DNA from 2 places in the Lelliottia amnigena genome. Region 2 is predicted to be linked to the other one. Evidence: predicted binding sites of a transcription regulator. Region 2 holds the regulator's gene; the other holds the start of a gene.

What was found. The regulator PhoB, encoded in region 2, activates phosphate uptake and scavenging genes when phosphate is short. The targets are predictions, from matches to a motif close to CTGTCATAAAACTGNCNNAT.
Region 1: the regulator PhoB is predicted to act here: its motif matches at 1,037-1,056, upstream of glpT (glycerol-3-phosphate transporter).

What each region holds. Positions count from the first base shown of each region.
Region 1 is NZ_CP077236.1:346,884-350,065, reverse strand. Features, by position in the region: gene glpA (anaerobic glycerol-3-phosphate dehydrogenase subunit A) at 1-914, opposite strand, end outside; gene glpT (glycerol-3-phosphate transporter) at 1,168-2,520, shown strand; gene yfaE (class I ribonucleotide reductase maintenance protein YfaE) at 2,544-2,798, opposite strand; gene nrdB (class Ia ribonucleoside-diphosphate reductase subunit beta) at 2,798-3,182, opposite strand, start outside.
Region 2 is NZ_CP077236.1:2,745,210-2,748,391, forward strand. Features, by position in the region: gene sbcD (exonuclease subunit SbcD) at 1-1,046, opposite strand, end outside; gene phoB (phosphate response regulator transcription factor PhoB) at 1,351-2,040, shown strand; gene phoR (phosphate regulon sensor histidine kinase PhoR) at 2,062-3,182, shown strand, end outside.

The sequences.
Region 1 (3,182 bases), 2.1 Mb from region 2:
GTTTGCGCCATGACAGGGGCCAGTTTTTCTCCTTCGCGCAACAGGATATCCACCTCTTCGGCGGTGACGCGATTGCAGTCGATATCGTTATAGTCGATGTGCGTGGACGTGGTGCCAATGAGCGAAATGGTATCGCCGGGCACCAGAATGTCCGCGTCTGACGGCTTGCGGCAACGGTTGATGACGTGATTGTTGATGCGATGGTCGAGGATCAGCAGCGAGCCTTTCGCCGGGAACATGCGGATCGAGAGGTCGGCGTATTCAGCGATGCACTGGCCCCAGATCCCGGCAGCGTTGACCACCACGTTGGCATACAGCTCACTGTGTTCGCCATAAAGCGTGTCATAGACGCGCACGCCCCGGACGGTATCGCCGTCGCGGATAAGGCCAGTGACCTCGTGAGCCGTCAGAACGATCGCGCCATGCTCGCGCGCGTCAAGCATGTTGGCGGCGGTCAGACGGAAGGGATCGACGGTTCCATCGGGGACTTTCACTGCGCCAATGAGTGCAGGATTCACCGAGGGTTCAAGGCGTCTGGCGAGCGCCGGATCGAGCGTTTCGGTGCGAACACCCGCTTCGGTGCAGGCACGGACAAAGGTCTGCTGAAACGCGAGATCGTCTTCGGGCAGGGTAATAAACAGGCCGTCGGTAGGCTCAATGCAGTGGCGGGCGATGCGTTTGAGAATTTGGTTTTCTGCGATGCACTCGCGGGCGGACTCGTTGTCGGTCACCGCGTAGCGCGCGCCGCTGTGTAGTAAGCCATGGTTTCGCCCGGTCGCACCGGTGGCGATATCGTGACGCTCCAGCAGCGTAACCTTTAGCCCGCGCAGGGCACAGTCTCGTGCGATACCAGCCCCTGTTGCGCCGCCGCCGATGATAATCACATCGCTATAACGAGGATCGCGGAGTGTCATTATCTTCCCTCATGTTCGTTTTTTACTATTCAGCCACATTAATAGTGTGGTTTGTTTGATTTCGAACATAATCGAGCGCAATACGAAACTAAAGCGTGATCTCATGCGCTTATTTGCTCATGCTGTCATATTTCTGTAACAATTTGTGCGTTGATTCACAGTAACAATCGCTGTGATTTTTTAACATCGCGGCCTCTGGAATCGGGGTGGCTACACAACCTCGAAAATTTATGACATGGCCACGGAGGCTCTAATGCTCAGTATCTTCAAACCTGCGCCGCATCAGGCGCGCGTGTCAGAGGCAGAAGTCGACCCGCTATACCGTCGCCTGCGTTGGCAAATTTTCCTCGGTATTTTCTTCGGCTATGCCGCTTACTATCTGGTGCGTAAGAACTTTGCGCTGGCGATGCCGTATCTGGTTGAACAAGGATTTTCACGCGGTGATTTAGGTTTCGCACTGTCGGGTATTTCGATTGCCTATGGGTTTTCCAAGTTCATTATGGGGTCCGTTTCGGATCGCTCGAATCCGCGCGTCTTCTTGCCTGCCGGTTTGATTCTGGCGTCCGCCGTGATGTTATTCATGGGCTTTGTACCGTGGGCAACGTCCAGTATCGCCATCATGTTTGTCCTGCTGTTCCTGTGCGGTTGGTTCCAGGGAATGGGATGGCCGCCGTGCGGACGTACCATGGTGCACTGGTGGTCGCAGAAAGAGCGTGGTGGGATTGTCTCGGTGTGGAACTGTGCGCATAACGTTGGCGGCGGTATTCCACCGCTGTTGTTCCTGCTGGGGATGGCGTGGTTTAACGACTGGAAAGCGGCGCTGTATATGCCTGCTTTCGGGGCCATCGTTATTGCGATCATTGCCTTTGCTTTGATGCGTGATACCCCGCAATCGTGCGGTCTTCCGCCGATTGAAGAGTATAAAAACGACTACCCGGACGATTACAACGAGCAGCATGAAGAAGAGCTGACGGCAAAACAGATCTTTATGAAGTACGTTCTGCCTAACAAACTGTTGTGGTACATCGCTATCGCCAACGTGTTTGTCTATCTGCTGCGTTACGGCATCCTCGACTGGTCGCCGACCTATCTGAAAGAGGTGAAGCATTTCGCACTGGATAAGTCGTCGTGGGCCTATTTTCTGTATGAATACGCCGGTATTCCAGGCACGTTAATTTGCGGCTGGATGTCGGACAAAGTGTTCAGAGGCAACCGTGGTGCAACGGGCGTGTTCTTTATGACGCTCGTGACCATCGCCACTATCGTGTACTGGCTGAATCCTCCAGGTAATCCGGGCGTGGATATGGCCTGTATGATTGTGATCGGCTTCCTGATTTACGGTCCGGTGATGCTGATTGGTCTGCATGCGCTGGAACTGGCGCCGAAAAAAGCCGCAGGCACTGCCGCGGGCTTTACCGGTCTGTTCGGCTATCTTGGTGGCTCAGTCGCGGCCAGCGCCATCGTGGGTTACACGGTCGATTTCTTCGGCTGGGATGGTGGCTTTATGGTGATGATTGGCGGCAGCATTATGGCGGTATTACTGCTGATCGTCGTTATGATTGGCGAAAAACGCCATCATGCGGAGATGATGCAGAAACGAGGCTAAAAAAATGCCCGCGTAAGCGGGCATTACATTTCGATTTCGATATCGCCTTTTGCCCGGCAACAGCAGGGCAAAATTTCCCCATCGTTGATAAACGCCAGCGGTTCCGTTAGCCAGTCCACTTGTCCTGCCACTAAACGACAGCGGCATGAGCCGCAGTAGCCCGCACGGCACTGATACTCAACTTCAACCTGATGCGACTCCAGGGCCACCAGCAGGGAAGGGTGTTCTTCCCGGCACAATACTTCTGTACCGGAAAGGCTTAACGTTACGCGGCTCATCAGAGCTGGAAATCGCTCAGATCGTCAGTGTTCACTTCGGAATCAATCTGACCGACCAGATAAGAACTCACTTCCACTTCCTGCGGCGCAACTTGCACGTTATCGGACACCAGCCAGGTGTTGATCCACGGAATCGGGTTGGAGCGCGTTTTGAACGGCAGCTCAAGCCCTACCGCCTGCATGCGGATATTGGTGATGTATTCGATGTATTGGCACAGAATATCTTTGTTCAGGCCGATCATGGAGCCATCGCGGAACAGGTACTCTGCCCACTCTTTTTCCTGCTGGGCGGCCAGCACGAACAGGTCATAGCATTCCTGTTTGCACTCTTCGGCGATCTCCGCCATCTCCGGATCGTCCACGCCGCTGCGTAAGAGATTCAGC
Region 2 (3,182 bases):
AGGATTTTCTCACGCTGTTCGCGGCTGCGACGCACCAGTAATACCTCAACGGGCAGCGTTTCCGTGAGCGCCTGGATTTTGCGCTGCATATCGTGCAGATAGTCATCCGTCGTGATTTCGATATCCAGCCAGACGGGCGGGATTTGCTCCACATTGCGCCACTGCTCAAGCTGCGCGGTGATGGCCGCCAGATCGCCTTTCAGCACCGCCAGCGGCTGCGTCACCGGCACTTCCAGGGTTTCTACCGCGTGCAGTTTTCCGTCGACAAAACTCACCAGATGCACACTTTTAGGTTTGCCCGTTTCGTCAAAGCTGAGCGAAATGGGCGAGCCGCAATAGCGGATATGTTCACTGCCGCCAATCTTCTGTGCCCGATGGATATGCCCGAGCGCGATGTAATCGGCAGGCGGGAAGTTCTGCGCCGGGAACGCATCCAGCGTACCAATATAAATTTCGCGTACCGCGTCGCTTTTACTGGCACCGACGGTGGTTAAATGGCCGGTGGCGATGACGGGTAGCGCCGCCTCACCGCGTAAGGCACAGGCGTCGAGATATTGCTGCTGATAGTAGTCGGTGATGGCCTGCAGCAGGTGCTGTTGCTTTTCGCCGCCGGTCAGTCCGGCCTGGCTTTGCACGATGTCGCGCGGACGCAAAAAGGGGATCGGGCAGATAACGGCGCCCGGCGTGCCGTCGCGTTTTTTGATGATTTGCGGTGCGTGCCCGGCGTTTGCCACTACAGTGGTATTCAGAAAGGCCAGAATATCGCGCGACTCATTCAGTGTTGCCACCGAGTCGTGATTGCCCGCGACGATGACCAGATGGCAGCCCGTTTTCTGTAAATTAACCACGAAGCGATTATAGATTTCGCGCGCATAGCTGGGCGGCGATCCGGTGTCAAAAATATCACCGGCGACAATGATTGCGTCAACCTGGTGCGTCAGCGCCGTTTCCAGCAGCCAGTTCAGGAACGCTTCGTGTTCGGCCGCGCGGCTTTTACTGTAAAAATTTTGACCCAGATGCCAGTCCGAGGTGTGAAGTATGCGCATAACAGATCCGTGGCAAAAAAAGGTGAAAGGGATTATACACTTGATCCTTCAGGCCGCCTCTGTGTTGGCTGCATCGGCCCAATTCTGAGTGTTAAGGGCGTCAGTATGGGGTTCTGAGGTGTGCCGGTGTGAGGTAGCGTGACGGCTTTTGCGGTGATAAATGTCCTGGGAACGGGAAATTACAGCTGTAATAAAACAATAGTTTGCTATTCATAGTGGTAATGTTTTTCATAAATCTGTCATAAATCTGACGCATAATGACGCCGCATTACAAACTTTTAACCTCAATAAGACAGGGTAAAGTATGGCGAGACGTATTCTGGTCGTAGAAGATGAAGCTCCGATTCGTGAAATGGTGTGCTTCGTGCTCGAACAAAACGGTTTTCAGCCGATAGAAGCTGAAGATTATGACAGCGCGGTGAATCAGCTGAACGAACCCTGGCCTGATTTGATTCTGCTTGACTGGATGTTGCCTGGCGGCTCTGGACTGCAATTTATCAAACACATCAAACGTGAAGCGATGACCCGCGAGATCCCGGTTGTGATGCTGACCGCGCGCGGCGAAGAAGAAGATCGCGTGCGCGGGTTGGAAACGGGTGCGGATGACTACATCACCAAGCCGTTTTCACCGAAGGAGCTGGTGGCACGTATTAAAGCGGTGATGCGCCGTATTTCACCGATGGCGGTGGAAGAGGTGATTGAGATGCAGGGGCTGAGCCTGGATCCCACGTCGCATCGCGTGATGACGGGTGAAAACCCGCTCGACATGGGACCGACCGAATTTAAGCTATTGCACTTCTTTATGACGCATCCGGAACGCGTTTACAGTCGTGAGCAGTTGCTGAATAACGTTTGGGGAACCAACGTCTATGTTGAAGACAGAACGGTTGATGTGCATATTCGCCGCTTGCGTAAAGCGCTGGAACACAGCGGCCACGATCGCATGGTGCAAACGGTCCGCGGCACGGGTTATCGTTTTTCGACCCGTTTCTGAACACTGACAGGAGTGTGACGCGTGCTGGAACGTCTGTCATGGAAAAGGCTCGTTTTTGAACTGATCTTATGCTGTCTCCCGGCCTTCATTTTGGGGGCTATTTTTGGTTACCTGCCGTGGTTTTTACTGGCGGCAGTAACCGGCCTGTTGATCTGGCATTTTTGGAATTTACTGCGCCTGTCGTGGTGGCTGTGGGTGGATCGCAGCATGACGCCACCGCCCGGTAGCGGAAGCTGGGAGCCGTTACTTTACGGCCTGCATCAGATGCAGATGCGTAATAAAAAGCGTCGTCGCGAGCTGGGAAGTCTGATAAAGCGCTTTCGTAGCGGCGCAGAGTCGCTGCCGGATGCCGTGATCCTCACTACCGAAGAAGGGACGATTTTCTGGTGTAATGGTCTGGCACAACAGCTCCTTGGACTCCGCTGGCCGGACGATAATGGCCAGAACATACTGAATCTACTACGTTACCCCGAGTTCACGCTGTATCTGAAAAAGCGTGAATTTACTCGCCCGCACAATCTGGTGCTGAATAACGGCCGTCACCTTGAGATTCGCGTTATGCCCTATAGCGACAAGCAGTGGCTGATGGTGGCGCGTGATGTTACCCAAATGCATCAGCTTGAAGGGGCGCGTCGTAATTTCTTTGCCAACGTCAGCCATGAATTGCGCACCCCGTTGACCGTGCTTCAGGGATATCTGGAGATGATGCAGGAGCAAACGCTGGAAGGCGCGCCGCGAGAGAAAGCATTACATACGATGCGCGAGCAAACGCATCGCATGGAAGGGCTGGTGAAGCAGCTTCTGACGCTGTCGAAAATTGAAGCCGCCCCGACGCTGGCACTGAATGAAACCATTGATGTTCCGATGATGCTGCGTGTTGTGGAGCGGGAAGCGCAGACGCTGAGCCATAAAAAACATCAGCTGACGTTTGAGGTTGATAGCGCGCTCAAAATCCTCGGCAGTGAAGAGCAATTGCGCAGTGCGATATCGAATCTGGTCTATAACGCCGTGAATCATACGCCGGAAGGCACACACATTGTGGTGCGCTGGCAGCCTGTGCCGATGGGGGCCGAATTTAGCGTTGAAGACAACGGACCGGGCATTGGGCCGGAGCACATTCCGCGTCTGACTGAGCGTTTCTA